Regions from separate parts of the Oribacterium sp. FC2011 genome, predicted to be linked through region 2. Evidence: riboswitches for the same ligand, from Rfam matches in the RefSeq annotation. Region 2 holds a riboswitch; the other holds the start of a gene.
The links. Region 2 has a riboswitch for thiamine pyrophosphate ahead of thiT (energy-coupled thiamine transporter ThiT). Riboswitches for the same ligand answer to the same signal wherever they lie in the genome.

Region 1: another riboswitch for thiamine pyrophosphate. It lies ahead of T357_RS0115315 (YkoF family thiamine/hydroxymethylpyrimidine-binding protein); the one in region 2 lies ahead of thiT (energy-coupled thiamine transporter ThiT).

Annotation. Positions count from the first base shown of each region.
Region 1 covers NZ_JNJM01000023.1:45,105-57,791, forward strand. Annotated here, with positions in the region: partial or broken gene T357_RS22365 (potassium channel family protein) at 173-349, shown strand; gene T357_RS20510 (hypothetical protein) at 506-1,717, shown strand; gene T357_RS0115285 (alpha/beta hydrolase) at 1,747-2,544, shown strand; gene T357_RS0115290 (macro domain-containing protein) at 2,614-3,747, shown strand; gene T357_RS0115295 (hypothetical protein) at 3,792-5,546, shown strand; gene T357_RS0115300 (PRD domain-containing protein) at 5,638-6,498, opposite strand; gene T357_RS0115305 (PTS sugar transporter subunit IIABC) at 6,615-8,771, opposite strand; gene T357_RS20515 (hypothetical protein) at 9,496-10,176, shown strand; TPP riboswitch at 10,315-10,408, shown strand; gene T357_RS0115315 (YkoF family thiamine/hydroxymethylpyrimidine-binding protein) at 10,496-11,155, shown strand; gene T357_RS0115320 (ECF transporter S component) at 11,160-11,777, shown strand; gene T357_RS0115325 (ABC transporter ATP-binding protein) at 11,777-12,687, shown strand, end outside.
Region 2 covers NZ_JNJM01000005.1:59,515-72,201, reverse strand. Annotated here, with positions in the region: gene T357_RS0105445 (aspartate aminotransferase family protein) at 1-393, shown strand, start outside; gene coaBC (bifunctional phosphopantothenoylcysteine decarboxylase/phosphopantothenate--cysteine ligase CoaBC) at 513-1,709, opposite strand; gene T357_RS0105435 (type III pantothenate kinase) at 1,731-2,507, opposite strand; gene T357_RS0105430 (ECF transporter S component) at 2,598-3,284, opposite strand; gene T357_RS0105425 (cyclodeaminase/cyclohydrolase family protein) at 3,687-4,367, shown strand; gene T357_RS0105420 (bifunctional 5,10-methylenetetrahydrofolate dehydrogenase/5,10-methenyltetrahydrofolate cyclohydrolase) at 4,510-5,355, shown strand; gene thiT (energy-coupled thiamine transporter ThiT) at 5,571-6,110, opposite strand; TPP riboswitch at 6,159-6,256, opposite strand; gene T357_RS20045 (ComEA family DNA-binding protein) at 6,345-6,923, shown strand; gene T357_RS0105405 (Asp23/Gls24 family envelope stress response protein) at 7,141-7,521, shown strand; gene nusB (transcription antitermination factor NusB) at 7,618-8,166, shown strand; gene xseA (exodeoxyribonuclease VII large subunit) at 8,170-9,504, shown strand; gene T357_RS19035 (exodeoxyribonuclease VII small subunit) at 9,609-9,845, shown strand; gene T357_RS0105385 (polyprenyl synthetase family protein) at 9,823-10,806, shown strand; gene dxs (1-deoxy-D-xylulose-5-phosphate synthase) at 10,822-12,687, shown strand, end outside.

The sequences.
Region 1 (12,687 bases), on a different contig from region 2:
AGGTAGTTATTTAAGAGGATAAATCGGTATGGAAACCAAAAAGTCATTACGCCGCAGGATTTCGGATTTGAAAATCCGTCTCAAACTGTATAAAAGACGTGTACGTAATCCGGAATTCACAAAGCGTCTGAGTTCTGTGCTTAAACATTACATTACCATTTTTTTGGCTATAATGTATGTATACCTCATCCTTTTACTCTTGTTGATCCGGGCAGAACAGGCAAGTCCGGATGCCTCTATACAAACCCTTGGGCAGGCAATATGGTATTCCATTACCACTTTTACAACTGTTGGATATGGAGATTTGTATCCGGTGACAACTGGCGGCAGAATTATCTCATCCATTTTTCTGCTTATAGGCATCAGTTTACTGGGTTTCTTTATTGGTTTTACGATGGAATTCGTTGTGCGGATGAGGCCGGTCATAACTTTGACGATGAAATCAGATCGTCCGTGGTATATTTTTACGGCAAAAACCGGAAATGCCATGTTGTTTGCGGAGAATTTGAAAAAAGTGCGGCCGAACGCCATGATAATCTATGCGTCAACTATCAATGATGATAAGAACTTCCCGGATCTTTGTGTTTCATGGACTCCTGAGGCACTGCTTGATCGCCGCGGATCTCTGTATGACGCTCATCTTATGTGTACCAAAGATAATGATATGGATAATTTCCTGGACGCTGTGGGGCTTGCGGATTTTGAAGTTCCCATCATCTGTTTTTCCAGCTTCACACCATCCTATCATCCTATGAATATCAACTTTTTCTCTTTGGATGATTGCACCGCCCGGGCTTTCTGGCAGCAATATCCTGTGAAAAAGTATGATGAAGAAATCGTAATCATCGGTTTCGATAATGCCGGTCAGATGATGTTGGACCGTGCACTTGAGCTGAACGTGCTCTTCGAGAAACAAAAGATCAAGTATCATGTTTTCGGAGACAGCAGTGAGTATTGCCGGAACCGTAAAATGCTGGGAGAAATAGTATCTCTGAACCAGCCGTCGGAAGAAATGGACAGTGTTTTTTTTCACAATGAACTTTGGAATGAGGATGGTCGGCTTCTGGGTTCCGCAGATCGTATCGTGCTCTGTTCGGATTCGGAGGAGGAGAATATCAAGATACTGCATACGATTCAGACATTCTTTGCTATCCGTGGAAACCTGTATATCTATAACAGCAATGTTCGAGGCATTGCAACTTCTTTCGGAAGAGCCGAGAATATGCTTACTCCTGCATATGTGCTTCATAACCGGTTAACGGATATGGCTATGTGCCGGCACGAGATGTTCCGCTATACAGTAGACGAATCGATTCCCATGTGGGAAGATCTGAATTCACTGACCAAAGATATGAACTACATTTCCACAGACCATATCAGCATGAAAGTCCACATCCTTCTCAAGGACGAGGCTCCTGATAAATCCTTTGATGAATTGGATCCGAAGCTTCTTAGAAAAGCATACGATATTTTCCAAAATTCCTCAGAAGAAGAAAAGGAGGTTTTTCGAAAGATCGAACATACGCGAACCATGCGGTATTACAAGCTGCATAATTATAGCTATGGTGATACGGTGGATGATGACAAACGTATCAATCTGATGATTCGTCCCTATGAAGAACTTGGGGAAAATGAAAAGCAGGCAATCGATATTTCCTGGATGCTGCTGAACGAATTGGCGTCTCATAAAGAGGCGAAGCGTGGAAGCAAAAAGTGAAAATCATAAGTTTATAATGGAGGCTTAAAATGGCAAGTGGAAGAATGGAATTTCATGCTCAGAGTATAATGCAGCATGCGAACTTTTCTTTTGTGTTACCCAATGATGTTGAAATGGCAGAAGTTAAAGATCCAAAACACTATGAACGACCAACAAAAAGTCTGATGCTTCTTCATGGATTAACCGGTACGGATACAGACTGGCTGTTCGGCGGAGTAGCCCAGGAAATGGCCATACAGTATAACCTTGCTGTATTTATGCCCACAACCGGCAATTCATTTTACCTGGATAAGGGATATGTCGGCGGCAATTTCTGTCAATTTGTAGGTGAAGAGCTGCCGGATTATATCCATAAGGTTTTCGGATACTTCTCGAAACGGGAGGACAACCTTATTGCAGGTTTATCCATGGGTGGATATGGAGCAATCCATACTGCATTTGCCTATCCTGATAGATTTTCACAGTGCATTGCCTTATCTTCGGCAATACATATAGAGGACATAGCAAAGACAGATGCTTCAGCTGCAAGCCTTATGCCGGTCGAAATGCTCACGGATGTATTTGGTGATCTGTCTAAACTTATTGAATCGGATAAGAATCCAAAGGTTCAATATAAGAATCTAAAGAAAGAAGGTAAGAAAATACCAAAATTATATATGGCAATCGGTACTGAAGATTCTCCGGAATTATATAATGCAAATACGGATTTCAGAGATTTCCTCAAGAAGGAAAATGCCGATTTCTTCTATGAAGACGGCCCCGGAAAGCATAATTGGACATTTTGGAATGAGTATTTAGACCGTGGGTTATCCCGGATGCTTGGATGATATCATGGTGAGATCTTAAATAACATGATCTCTTATAGTATTGAATAAGGAAAGTGAACGAAGAGTATTATGCCATTTCAAATAATCAGAAATGATATAACCAAAGTTAAAGCAGATATTATCGTGAATACTGCAAACCCGAATGTAACGGTCGGTGGCGGTGTTGATTCTGCCATATATCTGGCTGCCGGGAAGGATAAACTCCTTGCCGAGAGGAATAAGATAGGCGTCCTGGCACCGGGTAATGTTGCCATTACGCCGGCTTTTGACCTGGATGCCAGGTACATAATCCATGCAAGTGGCCCATGGTGGAATGGCGGCAAAGAAGGTGAAGCAGAACTTCTTAAAGCCTGCTACGATAAATCTTTACAGCTTGCGGCAGAATATAAATGTAATTCGATAGCATTTCCATTACTTGCCACGGGAGCGTATAAATTCCCTCAGCGTCTTGCAATGGAAATCGCAGTCAATGCTTTTACCGAATTCCTGGAAGAACATGATATGGAAATCATCCTTGTTGTGTTTGAGGAGCAGTCAGTAAAGATATCCGGAGAGTTGGGAGAGGAAGTCAAGAGCTTTATTGATGATGACTACGTTACGGAAACTCTGTCTCGGGAATATGAATATGACAGTGCATCACAGACGGTATTCAGCCAAAGTGTTTGTTTTGACGAGGAAACACTTGACGAAGTAGTTTCTGATGAAAGTGCTCCTGAGAAAGAAGCCCCGGGAGCAGCAGGTCCGGGCAGGCTTACGAGTGTTTTAAGGTCTGCAGGATTACCGGCTTTCAAACCATTTTCGGCTAAAGGCGCTCCCGCAGCAGGCTCCTCGGGAACCCTGGATGACATGCTGAAGAGCATATACAAAGAATCCTTCGAAAAACACCTGCAGAAACTCATTAACAAGAAAGGTCTCAGGAATTCCGAAGTATATGCGGCTGCCAATATCTCAAAACAGTATTTTTCACGTATCATGAAAGGAACCGTAAACCCTTCCAAGAAAAAAGTGCTTGCACTGGCTGTCGGACTTCGTTTGAACCTTGATGAGACCGTTGATTTCCTGAGAATCGCGGGATATGCTTTATCTCCTATTTCCCAGACGGATGCGGTTGTAAGGTATTTCATTGAACATAAGGACTATAATGTTATAAAAATCGATATTGTCCTCTTTGATTACGGCCTGGACCCTCTGTCAAAAGACTGAATTTTTAAAGGTAAACTTCAGGTTTGCCTTTACAGGGGATTGAGATGAAGAAAAGAATAATTTATGCAGCGGCAGCAGGAACTTTAGCTTGTATGATGTTGGTCGCCTGCAGCAATAAAAAAATAGCTGAGACTGTTTCTGATCAGACTTCAGAAGCGATTGAGACAGAGGCGCAGGGTGGGGCTCCATCAGAGGAATCTGTAAAAGATAGCAGTGAAAGCAGCGAGGCGCCGGCAGATGCACCTGAGCAGAAGAGTGATGAAAAGGCAGCATCTGAAATGCAGTCAGGAGAAGCTGTGCACTATGATGGACAGATACTTTTCCGCAACTATTCTTCACAGGCCCCGGGCTATGGCGCTATGTGGGGAAAGTTCCAAAGAAATTCTACTGTATATGTTCCGGGAAGCCTTTGCACCTTTGATCCAAAGTCTCCCGAAAAAGGAATAACCACTGTCTGTGAAGACAGCGGAAATGGCTGTTTGTACCTTAAGGATGGCAATATCCTGTATTCCCAGAAAGTGACTGATTATTCAGCTGAAGGCGAGCAAATGAGTCATGTATATAAGAAGGAACTCCCGGACGGTGAAGATAAAGATATATGCCCCGGTGAAATTCGGGGATTTTCTCCTGACGGCGGGCATTTTGTTGTCTATACATACACCCTTGATCCATATAAGGTGCAATATTATATTTACGAAACCGGAGACATAGATACAGACACCGCTCATTATGAGCCGGAGGATAGTGCTTTATTCCTGACCATGGATGATGATAATGCATACTTCCTGGAGAAAAAGGAGGGTAATATCCATACAATCGTCCAGGTCAGCAACAATGGAAATATCTACAGGCTTGGAGAGTGTGACTTTACAGAGCTTGCTGAATACGGTATCTCCTATCCGGAATTTTCAGGAGATATTACGACAGATAACGGAAAACTTGAAGCGCAGTTTGATTTCTATGAAGGTACCGGGCATTTCTACTATACAAGTGCAAAAGTAAGTGTTCCGATCTGTCAGGACACGGAGAACGAAGCAGGAGATTCTGTGTTATTTGATGCAGAGGTTGAAGATATTCATTTTGAGGAAGATCCTCAGTCTGTTTATCCTGACGGAATTAAAGATATGATGTATGACTATCCGGCCCCGGATTCCGGAAAGGGAGTTGCCAATGTCATTCAGAATTACGAGGAACTTGATGAAGGTATATTTTTCACCAAGGCACAGAGCCACAGGGATTCCTTTGAGGACGTAGGCTGGAGAGAGTACTATTGTCTCCTTAACTACTATTATTATTTCCTTCCGAAGGGCGAAAAAGATCCTGTGCTCCTTTATACCATGTTTGAACCTCTGGGTAAAAAAGGAACTCTCGATGAATACGAGTACTATGAAACACAGCCAACTCTGTACGCCTATGCCGGATTCTATGAAGATAAGGATGGCAAGCTTGTCGGAGCATACTATGAAGAAATATATACCGGAGGTCCGGAGACTCCGACTGAGGTATCAAACCTGTATAATATGGCAGAGTTTTCTGATGAGTTTTATTATGAGCATCTTAAGGATGATTATAGTCTGGATGACTTCGTTGTTTCGGATCTTCATGAATTTACGGATTATATTCATTCCTGGGTGCCACAGAATAGTATACCTGTCAGACCGGCACAGTATGATGAAAATGGCAATCTGAAATTTGAACCGGAGCTAAGTATAAAAGACGGCGACAGCGTATACATGTGCCATTTAGGATTTGATAAGGATGGAAAGATATATTACATACGTCCGGTGATCATGGATTGAAATGAATCAAAAACCCCGTCCCCTGAGAACTATGGGTACGGGGTTTTGACTCGTTTTGCAAACTAAATGACACATTAACCCGTGCCCGGGATCATTCCACTCCAATAACCCTTGCTATATGCATTGCAAGGTAGCCTACCTCTGCATCCTGGTACGATTTCTTCAAAAGCCTGCTCATCTGATTGCAGATGTCAGCGGAAAGTTTAAATGTGTCCGGATACTTCAGCTCCATGTAATCATTAAGATTCATTTTCAGAAGCTCTCCGGTTTCGATGCGTGTCACCATATAGCGGATATGATTCATCATACGGTTGTATCCGAGGGAGGTGACTTCAAGCTTGTGCCCGGTCTTTTCTTCTATATAAGAGATACAGTTACGCACTATCTGTGCGGTCTGAAGAGATCTGGCAACATTTTCATTAACGATGGCAGAGTGAACGTGCAGCGCGATAAATCCGATCTCATCTTCATTTATGACGAGTCCGAATTTTTGCTCCAGAACAGGTGCAACGGTTTCCGCCACCTGATATTCCATATGAAAGAGAAGGCGAATGTCATCCTTCAGAGGATTTCTGATACTTTCGCCTTTTTTTATTCTCTGGACAGCAAATGCCAGGTGATCTGCCATAGGGAATACTATGGTTCTGTCTACTTTCCCAAAAGCCTTTTCTGCTTCATCAAGAACAGCATCCGAAATCTCAAGACATACAGGATCCACCGCGTTGACGATGGACATGGCATTGCCACGTTCCGTTGTCTTTTCCAGTGAGTAGATGGAGGCATCTTTGGGAAGGTCCAGTCTCTCAGAGATCTTTACACCGAATCCTATACCCTTATGGAGAACCAGATAAGATTTAAGCCCCTCATCATTTTCCGGGTCAGCCGAAATATTGTTATCAACACCCACAACAATGATAGAATTATGATTTAAAACTTTTCTGACACGATACATAGTTTATATTTATCCTTCGTCTAAAAAACCCCTCCCAGGCAGTTCCTGAAAGGGGTTGTGAATCTCGAATCTAAAGCTGATCAGGGTTTTAGCTCTGTATCGCCATTATATGTTTTTTATCCGAGAATGTCGATAGCAATTAAATCTTCGCCCATATTCACCTTTCCGGTCTTGATGAGACGAACCTGCATGTTGTCATCGAGGTCGGTGCAAAGAACAGGAGATGCGGTTGAAGGAGCATTCTTGCTGATGAAATCAAGATCCATCTTAAGCATCGGATCACCCTTCTTAACCTTCTGACCGTTCTCAACAAGAACTGTAAAGCCCTGACCGTCAAGCTTAACGGTATCGATACCCATATGGAAGAGCATGTTGATGCCATCCTCGGTTTCGAATCCGATAGCGTGCTTTGTGTCAAAAACAAATGTTACTTCGCCGTCGCAGGGAGCATAGAGAGTACCGTCTTCCGGAATCATGCATGCACCCTGTCCCATCATGCCGCCGGCAAATGCCTCATCCGGAGTCTCTGAAAGTTCCTTGGCTTCACCGTTGAGAGGGCTTCCGATAATTATGGTTTTAGTTACTGTCTTTTCTGAAGCAGAAGCGGTTTCCTGTGATAATGTTTCTGCATTGGCATTAGCATCTCCATGATACTCTGTTGAAGGCTGTGTCTCGAGATAATCCTCAAGATTTGACTTTACAACAGTAACTGAAGGTCCGTAGATAACCTGTACGCCTGTACCTTTATGTACAACACCTGATGCGCCTGAAGCCTTGAGCATACCATCATTTACAAGTTCAGGCTTCTTAACTGTTACACGAAGACGGGTAGCGCAGCAGTCAACGTCAGAAATATTTGCCTTACCACCGAGACCCTTCATGATAAGGTCGCTCTTTTCATCTGTAACGTCTGAGTTTTCACCGTCCTTCTTTGCAAGATAATCCTTCTTGCTGTAGAGACGTGTTTCCTGATCGTCATCTTCGCGACCCGGTGTCTTAAGATCAAACTTCTTGATAAGGAAGCTGAAGATAAAGTAGTAAAGCAGGAAGTAAATGATACCTACAGGAATTATAAGCATCCAGCTTGTCTTCTCGTTACCCTGAAGGATACCGAAGAAGAACAGGTCGAGAAGTCCGCCTGAGAAGGTGAGACCAACTGCGATATTGAGCATATGTGCGATCATGTATGCTGAACCTGCGAGTATAACCTGTACTACGAAAAGCATAGGTGCAACGAAAAGGAATGAGAACTCGATAGGCTCTGTGATACCTGTAAACATTGATGCAAGAGCGGCTGAGAGAAGAAGACCTGCGGCCTGACCGCGCTTCTCAGGCTTTGCAGTGCGAACCATGGCAAGGGCTGCACCCGGGAGACCGAAGATCATGAAAATGAACTCTCCGGAGAAGTATCTTGTAGCATCTGCACTGAAGTGAGCAACATGCTGTGAATCTGCAAGCTGAGCAAAGAAAATGTTCTGACCACCCTGAACAAGCTTTCCTGCAACTTCCATCTGTCCGCCAACGGCTGTCTGCCAGAAGGGCATATAGAATACATGGTGAAGTCCGAATGGGATGAGTGCACGCTTGATGAGACCGAAGATAAGTGTTCCGATATATCCGCTGCCTGTTACGAGACCACCGAGAGCGAAGATTCCCTTCTGAACGAATGGCCAGAGGTAGAAGCTGAGGATACCCACTCCGATATAGGCAAATGTTGAAACGATAGGTACGAAACGTGAACCACCGAAGAAGGAGATGGCTGCGGGAAGCTCTATCTTATAGAACTTATTGTGAAGAGCCGCAACTCCGAGACCTACGATGATACCGCCGAACACACCCATCTGAAGGGTATTGATACCAACGATGCTTGTTACCGTTCCTTCAAGAACACCCTCTGCAACCGCACCGTCAACGATCATTCCTGTGATGTTGAGCATGGCTTCGATGGTGATGTTCATTACGAAGAAAGCGATCATGGCAGCGAGGGCTGCAACTTCCTTTTCCTTCTTTGCCATACCGATGGCAACACCAACTGCAAAGATAAGGGGAAGGTTACCGAAGATGGCACTTCCAACAGCGTTCATAATGTTAAGAAGTGCATTAAGCGGAGTACCGCTTCCGAGAAGTGCCTCCATATGATAGGTGGCAATAGTGGTTGGGTTTGTGAAACTGCTGCCGAGTCCAAGTAAAAGGCCTGCAACCGGAAGCATGGCGATAGGAAGCATAAAGCTTCGTCCTACACGCTGTAAAACTGAAAAAATGTTGTCTTTCATAGATCCTCCTTGATTTATCCGTTCGGTTCAGGACTTCATGTACAAAAAATGCCCCCGCGTTTACGCGGGGGCATAAAAAAACAGACACTTCACCACATAAACATAGAACACGTTTTATGTACAGTGAATGCCTGCGAACAGTAACATACTGAATTGAACATCAGTAGGTTAGCACCACGTCAGGCAAATGTCAAGAGGGAATTTAAACTATTATTGTACATCCAATCTCTTTTAGGGTAACAGTTCAGCCGGTGGACCAGGCTTTTGCTTGACTCATAATCTGCTTTACGGGGATATGAGTCATGTAGAATCAGACTTGGCATTGACTCATATCTGGCGTTTTGGTGATATGGGTCATGTAGAATCGGACTTAACAATGACTCATATCCGGATTTTAGAGTTTTGGGTCATGGAGCAGCAGAACTTGAATATCTACTACTCATTCGTACACCATGGTTAACAGGCTGAACTGTTACCTTTTAGGCGGTTCCAAACCATGGTCTGGGTCATGGAGCCGGTTTCTTCGAGTTCTTTCAGCATCAGTTCTTCTTTTTTCTTGGCGATGAGGGTTTTTGCGGCGGGAATCTTCCCCTTAGAATCCTGGTAAATCAAAAAACGTAGAGATAAGGTGAAAAAATTAGTGAAAAATTGCAGAATAATTTACTATTTAATAGTATGTGTTATTATTTATTTGTAAGCGTGCAGAAGAAAAGAGATAGATGGTATGAGAAAAACAAGATTGGCAGCAGCATTTTTTTTATTGACAATATTAGCGGGTTTTACAGCAATGGCCGGAACATGGAAAAATGATTCCAGGGGTTGGAGGTATGACGAAGGAAACGGTTCATATCCTAAGAACACCTGGCAGTGGATAGACGGAAACAATGACGGTATTTCAGAGTGTTACTATTTTGATGAAGATGGTTACTGTCTCATAAATACAACTACACCTAACGGCTGGGAAGTAGATTCAAACGGTGCATGGATTGTGGACGGTGTTGTTCGCACCAAGACGGCGAATGCATCAACCCCGGGTATTCCAACCGATCTTGATTCTGCAAGATGGTTAGATCTGACATCCCTGAATAGCAATAAAGTAGTTCTTGACGGAAGCAGATACCGCATAATGGCAGTAGCCTATGGCCGTGTATATAATCCTGATGAATATGTACGTATTCTTGATGCGGTAAGCAGAGGTGAATATATCGTAGATTCAAATACCGTATTTGAATATAAGTATACTGATCCTGCCACGACTCTTCCTGAATATCAACCGGGAGATACTGCGTTACAGTGGTTTGCACGTCTCTGCAATAATGGTTCTTTACGCCAGAATGACATATTTAAGGTTAAAGTCAGCGGAAATCATATCGATGCTTTTACCGATATCACATCAGAATACTGATTTATATATCCAAAGGGGACGGTTCTCGTAAGTGATCCGTCCCCTTTGGCTCTGTAAGATATATTTAAGACTTAAATAATGATATATTTAAGTCTTAAATAATGGTTGAATACTTAACAATTTAATGTTACATTTGAATCAATAATCCCGGGGTGCCTGATACAGGCTGAGATTAGACCCGTTTAACCTGATCTGCATAATGGCAGCGTAGGTAGCGATATTTGTAGAGACGAGTTTTCAACAGAAACTGGTTTTCTAAATACAGGTCTATATGTTTGATTCAGAAACCTCCGGGAAATAAATAACCGGAGGTTTTTTTATGTCACAAAATCCAGAAGAAAAACATTATGTAACTTACGGTTCACAGCAGAACTCTGATTGTGGCTGCGGCTGCGCCCTGTCACCGGAATCTGTTAAGATCACAGGCTGTCGTTTCGCCCTGAATATCATGGATGACAGGTACATTTCCATCATTCTGGGGGCTCTTCAGAAAACCGACACTTCCAAAATCTGGCAGGACACCGGAAGACTTTCAACGGTATACCGGGGAAAACAGATCCATGTTGAGGATGCGGTGAAAGCCTGCTTTGTCAATGCCTTTACCGAGGGAGTCCACATGACCATGGAAATGACTTTTTCCCGAGGCTGTCCCGGGGATGTTAATGCTGACGTAACCCTGGCAGAGGATGATGTTTTACAGAATGAACCACGGATCAAAGATATTCATTTTCCGGCAGACTGTAAGATCGCACTTTATCCCATGGGTATCCAAAACTACATGGAGCACATTGCAACAGTTGTAAATCATGCCATAGATTTAGGCATTTACGACAGATCCACACATTACTGTACTGTGTTAAAAGCTGATGTGCATGACCTTTTCTCATATTTTGATTACGTGAACACTTATTGCAGTGAGCACTTCAGTCATTATGTCTTTGAAGTAACCTTATCCGTTAACAGCCCGACAAAGGAGTAAAAAAATGCAGAATAAGAATGAGTGGAAATTAAAGGATGTTTTACTGGTAGCGATTTTAGGTGTTTTATTTGGAGTTGTTTATCTCGGATGTACCTATGCAGGCGGTTTTCTGTATGGATTACTGACCCCTGTCGGCCTTGCATCTCTGGGTTATGAACCGTTTTACGGTATTTATTTTATAGCCGGAGCTTTCGGTGTTTACATTCTCCGTAAACCCGGCAGCGGCATCATTGCCGAGCTTCTTGCGGCTATACTGGAATGTCTCAAGGGGAACTTTTTCGGTCCTATCATTATCTTATCCGGCATTGTTCAGGGCCTTGGTTTTGAGCTCATTATAATGCTTAGAAAATATAAGGATTTCAGTACAGCAGTCATGATTGCCTCGGCCGTTCTTTGCTCTGTATTTACAATGATCTACAATCTGATCATCAGCGGCTATAACCGGATTGCGGTTCCTGTTCTTTTGCTGATGCTGGGTGTCCGTATAGTCAGTGCTGTTCTCTTTGACGGACTTCTGGTGCCTGCATTGACCAAGGGCCTTGTTAAGGCGGGAATGCTCAAGGGATATGCTGTGGCTGATGCTGTGGATACGGACCTTTATGAATTAACCGGGATTGCATGATGACAGAAGAAAAAAGCTGTATGCTGGAACTCAGGGACGTGGTATTTCGATACAATCCTCACGGGAAAAGAAATATTCTTGATCATTTGTCCCTCAGCATAAGTGATAAAAGGATAACGGTTATAACCGGGCGGAGCGGCTGCGGGAAAAGCACTATGGCAGCGGTTTCCGCCGGCTTGTACCCGGAAAATGGAGGTTTTCTTGAGGGTGGCGGGATACTGCTTTACGGTAGACCTGTGGCGGACATGAATCCTCAGGAAAGAGCAAAGTATCTCACAGTTATGTTTCAGAATCCGGACCTTCAGTTTTGTATGCGGACTCTCAGGAAAGAGATGGAGTTTTGCCTGGAAAATCTATGCATTCCGGCATCAGAGATGGATCAAATGATACAGGAAGCGGCAGAAAACCTTGGCATAACAGAATTACTTGATAAACCATTATCGATTCTTTCCGGAGGAGAAAAGCAGAAGGCAAACCTGGCATGTCTTTTTCTCATAAAAAGTAATTGTATTTTTCTTGATGAACCTTTTGCCAATGTTGACGAGTCGTCAGCATTGGACCTTATCAAACAGATAGAAATGATGCACGATGCAGGCTTTTCCTTTGTGGTTATCGATCACAGACTGGACTACTGGCTTCCCGTTGCCGACGAAATAATCGTTCTTGGATCCGGCGGACAGGTGCTGAGAAGAGATATTAACAAAAAGAATCTTGAGGCTCATCATGATTTTCTTCATGACATGGGTCTTCTTTTTGATGTTTTAATAAGGAAAGATCTAAATAGTCAGATTGGTCCTGAATCTGCGGGAAAAACATTGAACTTTGATGAAAAGGTTTTAACAGAAGATGTTGACACCCGGGACTTCGCTGTAAGATTCAGTAATGTAACCATCCGTACGGAAAACCCCAA
Region 2 (12,687 bases):
GCCATGAAGCCAGGTGATCACGGATCCACCTACGGCGGAAATCCGTTTGTTTGTGCGGTTGCTTCAGCAGTTCTGGATGTATTTAAAGAAGCAGACATTCCGGGACACGCAAAGAAGATGGGAGAGCATCTCTGGAAGGCTCTCGAGGAGATTAAGGAAAAATACCCTGATCTGGTGGTTGACCACAGAGGAAAGGGTCTTATCCAGGGACTTGAATTTGCGGAAGGAGTAAAGGTTGGTGAAATCGTGAAGAAAGCCCTGCTCGAGCAGAAGCTGATCCTCATTTCGGCAGAACACAACACCATCCGTTTCGTACCGCCTCTTGTTATCGAAAGAGAGCATGTAAACGAGATGCAGGAAAAGCTGGACGCAGTGCTTGCCGGTCTCAGTTGAAGTGATCAATAACAGTATCTGTACATGACTCATATCAAATTATTAGGTCATATAATCCACAGGAGACGGTTCCTTTATAAGAAAACCGTCTCCTGTGGATTAGCTTTTATAGAATATAATTAGCGAAGCTTCATGATCTCATCCAGCAACCTGTTTGCTGCATCCCATTTTGAAAGCAGTGGGAGTTCAACTTCCGAATCATGTGAGATCAATGTGAGGACATTGGTGTCACCCTGGAAGCCGGCGCCTTCGACTTTAACGTTGTTTGCGGCGATGAGGTCCAGGTTTTTCTTTTCAAGCTTCTTTCTGGAGTTTTCAATCATGTTCTCGGTTTCCATTGAAAAACCGCAAAGGAACTGGCCTTTCTTTTTGTGTTTTCCGAGATATTTCAGTATATCATCTGTTCTTTCCAAAGGAAGTGAGAGATCAGATCCGTCATCCTTCTTCTTTATCTTGTTATCTGCAACGGTAGCCGGTCTGTAATCTGCTACGGCAGCCGCTTTGATGATGATATCCGTATCCTTCTGACGAGAGGTGATTGCCTCGTACATGTCAGCGGCACTTCTGATGTTAACAACCTTGACATTTGCAGGATGAGGAAGGTTCACAGGCCCGCTTACCAGAGTAACTTCTGCACCTCTTGCGGCAGCGGCTGAAGCTATGCTGTAGCCCATCTTGCCGGAGGAACGATTGGTAAGAAAACGTACAGGATCCAGATCTTCACATGTAGGTCCGGCACTGACCATGACGCTGAGCCCCTTCATATCCTTTTCGCAGGCCGCCTGATTGATGACCCAGTCAACTATCACAGATGGATCTTCAAGCTTTCCGGCACCTTCTGTACCGCATGCAAGATGTCCTGACGCGGGTTCGATAACAGTCCATCCGTAATGCTTGAGCTTCTTCAGATTGTCCTGAAGTATGGGATTATTCCACATCTTGGTATTCATGGCAGGAGCGATAAGCTTGGGACATTCGCAGGCCATGAGAGTAGTTGTCAGCATGTCATCAGCTATGCCGTTTGCCAGCTTTCCGATTATATTGGCGGTGGCAGGGGCAATGATGACACAATCCGCCTTATCCGCCAGGGCAATATGCTCAACCTCCCAGGGGTGGTTTCTGTCAAAGGTATCTGTTACCACCTTATTGTGGCACAATGCTTCGAAAGTATTGGGAGTGATGAAGTTCAGGGCATGCTCGGTCATGATGACGTCAACATTGGCATGGTTCTTAACCAATCTTGAGCAAATGTCAGCGGCCTTGTAAGCAGCAATCCCGCCGGTTACTCCCAACAAAATATTTTTACCTTTAAGCATAAATACTCCTTCCTGAAGTTTTTATTTGATGGTCTTGTGATACAGTATTTCGAGACCGTTCAGCAATAGATCCGGTTCAAAACAGACCTCGTTCTTCAGCCAAGGCAGGATAAGTTTCCCCAGTCCCCCTGTGAGAACCAGAGGTAGTTTATTCTTTGGGAGACCAATCTCCTCAGCCACCCGGTCATGAATTCCGTCGATCATGGCAGCTGTGCCAATGACTTCTCCGTTAATCATACACGAAACCGTGTCATCCCCCAAGAGCTTTTCAGGTGCATCAGCAGTGAGCTTCGGAAGCTGGGCAGTCTTTTCTGCTTCAGCATCCAGGCTCAGCTGTATCCCTGCCGAAATCATGCCGCCAATGAAATAACCCTCACTATCGATGGTGGACATGGTGGTACAGGTACCGAGATCATAAACCATTACGGGAGCACCATATTTTGTAACCGCAGCCAGCATATCCACAAGTCTGTCCATGCCGAGAAGAGACATATCGTAATTTCTGACAGGGATGTCAATGTTCTGTTTGCTTGCAATCTTCGGTACCTTTCCTATAAGTCTCTTTATCGCGGAAACAAGTATAGGGTTAATGTCCGGCACAACCGAAGATATTATGGAACCCTCAATCTCCGAAGGAGAAACAGAATTCTTATCAAGGATAGTCTGAAGCTCATTCATGAAGCTAAGCTGATCCCATCTCTGTTTGGTAACTGCTCTGTCCTGAAAAAGCTTTGTGCCATTTTCAAAAACACCTATAACGATATTTGAATTACCAACATCTATCAAAAGAATTTTCATAATAATCCTCATTCCGCCTATTACTGCCGGCGGAAAAAATACCAGTCAAATATAAAATTTGACTGGTATAAATTAATCATTTAATAAAATTTATTTTGCTGCAATTCGTGATTTGATAAGTGCTGTCACAACGATAGGAACGATAACAGCAGCAACGATCATTTCAGGAACACCGTTTCCAAATACTATGCCAAGTATCACTCCGAGAACCTGGTCAACCGGGATGTTATTGGCTGCGGCATAAGCACTCTTAAATACCACATAGATGGTGCCCATAACAAGACCTGTGTTTGTGAAAGCTCCCACAGCGCCGCATAAAACCAGAACAGCAAAGCGGATTGCATCATTCATCTTGGGAAGAACCTTGCTGAATGCTTTGTAAACAAGCCATGGTGTAACACCAACAAGCATACGAGGTACAAAACATATGAACAGAGCCCATGGTGATCCGTGTGAAAGACCCGGAACAGGAACTGTCGGTGTAAATGCAAATGAAAGGATACTTGGAGCCATGATGTTCTTAAAAAGACTTGTTGCTCCGAAAAGGAATCCAAGGAAAGCACCCTTCTTAGGTCCCATAAGGATTCCGCCGATGATGACCGGCACATGTAAGATAGTAGCTTTGATGAGAGGCAGGTCAATGATGCCAAACGGGGTGAATGCCATGATCAGCACAATGGCTGTAAACATTGACATGATGGAAAGGTCACGCACCTTGCCGGAAACATTGATACCAACCTGTGACTGAGTGGTTGAAGTTGATACATTATTATTCATTTTTATCCTCCTGCTACGGTCTTTGACTTATAAGGCATCTGCCGAACGACTATCGTACGGAGTCCAATGCAAAGTATCGTGCAATTTCATTATGTCATTAGTTGACTTTTCTTGCAATGTTTTGGAATGGACTTTTTGGCATACAAGATATAGATATTTAAAAGGAAATATACATGATATTTGGTTAACATGTATATGAGCATTAAATATAGCAATGATGCTTGCTACTTTAATAAAATATCCGTTATACTTTCCTCATCTGTTAATGCCGCTTTTTGAGCCATACTATCTGACAAACTTGTTCATAGCTTAAGGGCTCTGTATAAGCATTATCTTTAAATCTATATCTGACATGTAAATGTAGATTATATCGCTGATAATTTAATTATGGAGGATCAGGACATGACAGCAGGAGATACAGTATTAAAAGAATATCTGTCTAAGCTCGGGGCGAAGGAATCGGTCCCGGGAGGGGGAGGCGCCAGTGCACTTTCAGGAGCCTATGGCGTAAGCCTCGGACTTATGGTCTGTGCATTCACAAGCGGTAAAAAGAAGTACGCTGACTTTGAGCCGGAGCTTATCAGAATACAGGAAAAACTCACTAAACTGAGAGAGGATTTTCTGAAGCTTTCAGATGAAGATGAAGAAGTGTTCTATCCCCTCAGCAAAGCCTACGGACTTCCCGAGGACACAGTGGAGGAAAAAGATTATAAAGAAACAACTCTCGAAACCTGCCTGTCCAATGCTTCCATGACACCCATAAAAGTTATGGAAAAAGCCTGTGAAGCTCTTATCTATATGCAGCAGCTAGCGGATAACGGCTCAAAGCTTATGCTTAGCGACGTTGGAGTGGGAGTTTCATTTTTGAATACAGCCATCGAAGGAGCTGTGATGAATGTTTACATCAATACCAAAATGATGAAAAACACTAACCGCATGATTGAGCTCAATGAATATGCAAGAAAGCTGCTTCTGGACGGAACTTCCAGAGCGAGACTCATCTATGAACAGGTTGAAAGCACCATTAAACCAAAGTATGATGATGGGGATAAAATAGAAAGAAATAAAGTAGATTTCAGCTGACAATTAAATCGGAACAAATTGATTTCAGCTGATAGTTAAATCTGAACAGGTTGGGTTTTGGTCAGATAGCTCTGTTTTGCAGAAGGATGCCGGGACCTGAAACTGAACCAGGCACAATATAATTATCATATAAAGGAGAAAAATGAAAGAATTAAGAGGAAAGCTTATTGCAGACAGAATAAAGGGCGAATGCCTGGACTTTGTGGGAAAGTACAACGGAATCCTTCCGGCTCTCGCAGTACTGAGAGTAGGTGAGAAGGAAGACGACATCGCCTATGAAAGAAGCATCAAAAAACGATTTGTGGATTACGGACTGGAAGTAAAGGATTATGAGCTTCCGGCAAACTGCACCAACGAAGAATTCCAGGAAGTCTTTGACTTCATAAATGATGACCCTGAAATCCAGGGAATCCTTGTTATGAGACCTCTTCCCGCACAGATAGACGAAGAGGCAATGCTGAAAAAAATGAATCCTCTAAAGGATCTTGATGGAATTACAGATGCCAATGTTGCCGGTGTGATGCGTGGTGACAAGCATGCATTTGCCCCCTGCACCGCACAGGCAGTTGTGGAAATCCTCAAGGACTACAATATCGAAATGGCCGGAAAGCGTGTCTGCGTAATCGGAAGATCCATGGTAGTAGGAAAACCCCTCTCCATGCTCCTTCTCAAAGAGAACGCCACAGTTACAGTCTGTCACTCAAAAACAGAAAACATCAAAGCCGTTGCCAGTGAAGCAGACATCGTAGTTGCCGCCATCGGTAAAGCCAAAAAAATAAGCAGCGGTTACGTCAGAGAAGATGCCACCGTCATTGATGTCGGAATTAACGTTGACGAACAGGGCAACCTCTGCGGAGACTGCGACTGGGATCAGATCGTCCTCAAAGCCTCAGCCGCAACCCCCGTCCCCGGCGGCGTAGGTACCGTAACCACTGCCGTCCTTGCCCAGCACCTCGTCGAAGCCACAAAACTCCAGAAAAACCTTTAATGATTATTTATGTAAACAGCACCAAGGTGGTCTTGCCTACTCTTAGGTGCTGTTATTTGCATCCATAAATATCCAGAAATAAAACATATGCCCGAGCCGGTCTTTCAGACTGCTCGGGCATTTTCACATTCATATATAGTCTAAAAACAGACATTGTTAAAATCATTTTTTAGTACTACAATACACCAATACATCCCTTAAGGTCCGGTTTATCACTAACCCTGCGTAGCCACCGTAGCCTTCACTCTGTCAAACGCATGGAATACCGAAGTGGCCTTCAACAGCACAACAGTCACGAGCGCCTCAGCCCCGATGTAGATCAAATTGTAAACCGCAGAGTAAGCGGCCGGATTCCAACCACTCCAGGCATATTCGCCCCAGAAAACCCAACCTGATAAGAAAGAAAAGAACCATCTAAGACAACAGGCTGCCAGATATCCGATGAACAGCCCATTCTTCCTGCTGCAGAAGAAACCTGACACACCAAAAGCACCAAAAGCAAGAATGTAATCAAGGATAACCTGCACAGGTGAAAGAACAAAAGGCTCCAGAATAAACTGGAGAATTCCATAAGTTACACCGGAAACGAGACCGACTACAGGTCCGAAAAGAAAACCCGGAAGAGTTGCGAAAAGCATGGAACATAGAGTGATAGCTCCGCCCGTAGGAAATTCAAAGACCTTGATCATTGAAGTTACGGTAGCCAGTGCGATGCAAAGCGCACAGTAAGCGAGTGTTCTGACATTTTTTGACATAAAAAAAACCTCCTTAAAATGGAGGGGCAGACTACTATCCGGACATGGATAGTCAGATATTTGCTTCCCTACGCAGGTACTAACCTGATCAGGTAAAAAGGGTTGATCCTTAGATCATCTCAGCAAAAGCGCCCCTAGCGTTTACATAGAAATTATAAGCTATGAGGAAAAACTGTCAAGTTAAATCTGGTTGCATAAAAGTAATATTTAATATAAAGAAAGTGAATAAAATATATGACTGAAAAGAATAAATATAAACTGCAAAAAAAACTCGAGAAAGTAAAACAACTGATAATTATAGGCTTGATGGTATTATGCGGACTATGGTATGTGACCAAAGGCAGGGAAAAGGATAATTCAGCCTATGCCTTCTCGGAACAGAAGTCTTCAAAGATTATTATAGAAAAAGAAGGATACGGAGTGGATTCCGAGAATGAAGATTCGGGAAAGAATCGTGGTAAAGAATCAACTGAATTTTCATCAGCAGATGAAGAATTCTCAAATGTTGAAAGTCTGGAAGGATTGATTGATGCAGACTCGGATGAGAAAGTACAAAATAATAAAGAATCTGATGGATCAGATGATATCGAAACCCTGGCATCTGCGGATAATGATTCCGGAGATCGCATCAATCTTAACAGTGCCACTCAGAAGGAACTTGAATCTCTTCCGGGAGTCGGACCGGCAACCGCCAAAAACATTATCGATTACAGGGAAAAGTATGGTGGGTTTGCGGATATCGAAGAAATAAAAAATGTAAAGCGAATAGGAGACAAGACCTATGAGAAACTGAAAGAATATATAACGGTCTAAGCTACGGCACATACTTTCACCGGCTTATCAAAGATAAATTCGGAGTCAGGTTTTTGTATAAAAGATTCCCTAATGCATAATATACAGAATTGTGCTATCATAGACGCAAGATTACAAAAAAATTTGTCGGACTATGCCTAAATCTGAAAATATTCTGTACAAATCAGGCAGATGTCTGTAAAATGTGCATTTGCACAACTTTTAAGGGAGGCTCTTAATGGAACAGAATCAGGAGAGAATGACTCACGTTGTATATTCAAAAGATGATGATGGTCAGGTGATAATCGCAGATGAGGTTGTTGCCATCATCGCAGGCATTGCTGCCACAGAAACAGAGGGTGTTGATTCCATGGACGGAGGATGGTCAGGTGAGATCATTTCCAGAATGGGTATCAAGGACCTCAGTAAGGGAGTTACCACCAGCATAGAAGAAGGACATGTATCCGTAAATTTAAGTCTCAATGTTAAATATGGTTACTCCATACCTGAGGTATCAAAGAACGTACAGGAAAAGGTTGTTCAGGCCATAGAATCCATGACAGGACTTAACGTGCTTGATGTTAATGTTAAGATTTCCGGCGTTGTCACCACAGAGTAAAGTTCAAAAATTATACTATCGAAAGGTATAACTATTGATCGTAAACAAATGACTAAATCATTTGCAATATAGAAATAATATATAGATAGGACAGATATGAATAAGCGAGAAGAAAGAGATCACAAATTTAAACTTCTTTTCTCCACACAGTTTTATCCCGGAGATGAGATCCCTGCACAGATGGAGAGCTATTTTGCTTCACCTGATTATGAAGACGGCGATGTACTCTTCAGGGTTGAGAATGTTTCCGAGGAAGAACAGCAGGAACTTGAAGCTGCAGTACAAAAGATCGTAGATAAGCTTCCTGAACTTGATGAAAGGATCAATTCATCAGCTGAAGGCTGGAAGACAGACCGTATGACAAAAACTGATCTTACAGCCATACGTCTCGCGCTTTATGAGATAAGCTATGATGACGACATCCCCGAGAAGGTAGCTATAAACGAAGCCATAGAGCTTGCTAAAAAGTATGGTGGTAACGAATCAGGATCTTTCGTTAACGGAGTTCTTGCAAGACTTGTTGATGGCAGCCGTGAGTCTACCAGAGTAGAAAAAGCTCCCCGTAAGCTTCAGGGCGAGATAACAGAAAAGAAGTCTTCGGAAGGTAAGAGTGTTCATATCCTTATCAATAAGAATAATAAGTAAGTTATGAATAAGCCGAATCGAGCATATTCAGTATCACAGCTGAATCGCTATATTGCCAATATGTTCGCTCAGGATTTTGCCCTTTCAGGCATTACCATAAAAGGCGAGATATCAAATCTGAAATATCATTCTTCAGGTCATATTTACTTTACTTTAAAAGATACAGCTTCGCAGATTTCCGGCATCATGTTTGCCGGAGATCGTGCGGGGCTTCAGTTTAAGTTAGAGGATGGCATGAGTGTCCTTTGCACCGGAAATGTAGGTGTATATGAAAAGGGCGGAAGTTATCAGATTTATGCCAAAAGCTTCACCGCAGACGGACTTGGAGATCTCTATGTAAAGTTTGAACAGCTGAAAAAAGAACTTTCCGAAATGGGGATGTTTGATGAAATGTATAAGAAACCGATTCCCCAATATGCCGGAAAGATAGGTGTGGTTACTGCCAAGACCGGTGCAGCTGTAAGAGATATCATTCAGATTGCGAAAAGACGTAATCCATATGTAGATATCACTCTGTATCCGGCACAGGTTCAGGGCGAAGGTTCCGCCGAGTCTATAGTCAGAGGCATTAAAACTCTGGATCTTATGGGACTTGATGTCATTATCGTCGGAAGAGGCGGAGGCTCCATCGAGGACCTTTGGGCATTTAATGAAAGAATAGTGGCACAGGCAATATTTGATGCCGACACACCTGTGATTAGTGCTGTAGGTCATGAAACAGATACCACAATTGCCGATTTTGTTGCTGATCTGAGAGCTCCAACCCCCAGTGCTGGAGCCGAACTGGCTGTATTTGATCTTGATAAACTTTTTAATGATCTTTCAGGTTACCGGGCAACTCTGGATGCTTCCATGTCAGAGCATATTCTGGATGAACGCCAAAAGCTTTCCATGTATAAGCTGAAGATCAATCAGCATAGTCCCAAGTCTATTCTCAGCGAGTATCAAAAGAGGGAGATACTGTATAAAAATGAGCTGAAGCAGCTTATGCAGGATAAACTGACCGACGAAAAAGAACGGTTAAAGGATTATGATGAGTTTAAAAACATCATGAGAGACCGCCTGCTAAAGTCAAGAAACAGACTCAGAGATTATGAACATCTGCCTTCTGTCATGAGGCAGAGTATTGAGAAATCAAAACACAGACTTTTGATCCATACTGAAAAGCTTGAAGCGGTAAGTCCTTTACGTAAGCTATCCTCAGGTTACGGATATCTTCAAAATGAAGACGGAGGCAAGGTTTCAAGTGTGAAAGATGTAAGCATTGGCTCAGTTATCACAACAACCTTGAAGGACGGCAGCATCAAGAGCAGAATTGAATCTGTTAATGAATCCTGATCTGTAAAGGTGATTAACGTTTGTTAATTAAAAATGTTGAATGTGACAGAAAGAATTTACGTTTTTAAATCAATAAGATTTTCCGGGAGGAACGATGTATGCCGGTGAAAAAGAAAAATCCTTATGTAAATGGCGTTGAGGCTGATGAAAATAAAAAACCTTTAAATGAAGTATTTTCGGAACTTGATGAGATCCTTGAAAGTATGGAAACAGAAGACAGCCTTGAGAAGACCTTTGAAATGTATAAAAAAGGTGTGTCTCTTCTGAAGGAGGCTTCTCTAAGTATCGATAAGATTGAAAAACAGGTAAAGGTGTTGGATGAAGATGGAATTCTCTCATGAATTTGAGCTTACAGTTAAGAATATAAATGAAATTATAGAGTCATATCTTCCTGAGCGGGAGGGCCTCCAGAAGCTTGTTATCGATGCCATGGATTATTCAGTTGAGGCAGGCGGAAAACGCATAAGACCCATGCTAATGCTGAAAAGCTTTGAGCTTTATAAAGATATGATGAGCAATGAAAAATACGAGTTCCTTCTCCCGGTGGTTCATTCCTTTATGACTGCGCTGGAGATGATCCACACTTTCAGCCTCTGTCATGATGACCTTCCATGCATGGATAATGATAAATACAGAAGAGGAAGGGAGTCTACCTGGTATAAGTATGGGGAGGATATGGGTACTCTTGCAGGAGACGGACTGACACTCTACGCCTTTGAACTGGTTTCCGGGGTATTTGACCGGCAGCTTAAAAAAGTGAGATCAGGAGAGACTGATGTCCCGGCCGAAACATTGGCGGAATCCTCTCAGGCATTTGTGAAAGCCGTAAATATCCTTTCCGGTAAATCCGGTATCTACGGAATGCTGGGCGGCCAGTCAGTTGATGTAGAGATGACAGGAAAAGCCTTAAGTGATGAGCAGCTTATGTTCATTTACAGATTAAAGACCGGTGCACTTCTCCAGTGCGCTCTTATGATCGGAGCAGAACTCGGGGGAGCTTCGGAGGATGATCTGAAAAAGCTTTCCGGTATCGGCGAAAAGATAGGCGTAGCCTTCCAGATACAGGATGATGTTTTAGACGAAACAAGTACAGTGGAAGAACTTGGAAAACCTATACATTCTGATGAAGAAAATCAGAAAACCACCTATGTTTCCATTTACGGACTTGAAAAAGCCGGAGCTGAGGTGAAAAAACTTTCCCATGAAGCTATTGACAGTTTCACAGAGTTAGAGGGTGTCAATGAAGACGCCCGGGCCTTCCTCATTTCACTTACAGATCTTTTGATCCATCGTAAAAAATAAAAGAAAGTTATCGAAATGTTACTTGATGATATACACGGACCTGCTGATCTTAAGAAGCTAAATGATAAGGAGCTTCAGCAGCTTGCATCCGAAATCAGAAAATTCATAATAGAAAAAACATCTGAGTACGGCGGACATCTTGCGTCAAATCTCGGCGTAGTGGAGCTGACCATAGGTTTATTCAGAGCACTTGACCTTCCTAAGGATAAGATAGTATGGGATGTCGGACATCAGGCATACACTCATAAAATCCTTTCCGGCAGAAAGGACGATTTTGACGGGCTCAGACAGTACCATGGAATAAGCGGATTTCCGAAACGTGCAGAAAGTCCTTACGACTGCTTCGGAACCGGACATAGTTCCACCTCCATTTCTGCCGGTATGGGTATCGCTGAAGCCAGAGATATAAAAGGTGAAAACTATACAGTGGTTTCCGTTATAGGAGACGGTTCACTCACCGGTGGTCTCGCCTACGAAGGTCTCAACAATGCTTCCCGCATGAAGAAAAATTTTATAATTGTTCTCAATGACAACAAGATGTCTATATCCAAAAATGTAGGCGGAATGTCTAAGTATCTCAACGGTCTTCGTTCTGCCAGCGGGTATAACCGTCTGAAGGTTGATGTGGGAGGAACTCTTTTGAAAGTTCCTGTGGTTGGTGAAGCCCTCGTTCATCAGATACAGCAGGCAAAAAACTCTCTTAAGCAGCTGGTTATTCCGGGAATGCTTTTTGAGGATATGGGTATCACTTACCTCGGTCCTATAGACGGCCACAATATAAAAGAGGTTGAACGCACCATTAATGAGGCAAAACGCATCAATCATGCGGTCCTTGTTCATGTGATCACAAAGAAGGGCAAGGGCTATAAACCTGCGGAAAGATTCCCTGCAAGATATCACGGGGTTTCTCCTTTCAATGTTAATACCGGGAAGCCTCTCTCAAACGGAGGAAAGACCTACACAGAAGTATTCTCAGACAAAATATGTGAGCTTGCAAAGGACAATAAGAAGATTGTCGGAATCACTGCAGCTATGCCGGATGGTACCGGACTCACCAGATTTTCCGAGGAGTTCCCCAACAGATTTTTTGATGTGGGTATAGCTGAGCAGCATGCTGTAACCAGCGCTGCGGGCATGGCTTCCAACGGACTTAAGCCTGTATTTGCGGTTTACTCAAGCTTTTTGCAGAGGGCCTACGATCAGATAGTTCATGATGTCTGTCTTCAGAAGCTCCCTGTGGTTTTCTGCATTGACAGAGCAGGTCTTGTGGGTTCTGACGGAGAGACTCATCAGGGTATTTTTGACTACAGTTTCCTTACATCCATCCCTAACATGACTGTGATGGCACCTAAGAATGCAGGTGAACTTGAGATGATGATGGAATTTGCCATGAAGTATCCTCTTCCTATAAGCATCAGGTATCCGAGAGGCGTGGCTTATCAGGGTCTCAGTGAGTTTAAGGAGCCTATAGAGTATGGCAGGTCAGAGATAATATTTAAAGGAAAAGACATTGCCCTTTTTGCGGCAGGTTCCATGGTTTCCACCGCCGAACATATCAGAGATAAGGCGATAAAAAGAGGCTATGATCTGACTCTCATTAATGCCCGTTTTGTAAAACCCATAGATACCCATGTGATCGATGAACTTGTCAAGGATCATAAGGTCATAGTTACACTTGAGGAAAATGTCAAGCAAGGCGGCTTTGGCATACAGGTTGAGGCTTATGTTCATGAGAATCATCCCGGAACAAAAGTTGTCACAATTACCCTTCCCGACAAATATGTAGAGCATGGTAATGTTACAAAGCTCAGGGAAGGACTTCAGATTGACAGTGAATCAGTCATGAAGCTTCTGAGTGAAAAGGGCATCATTGATTTCGGA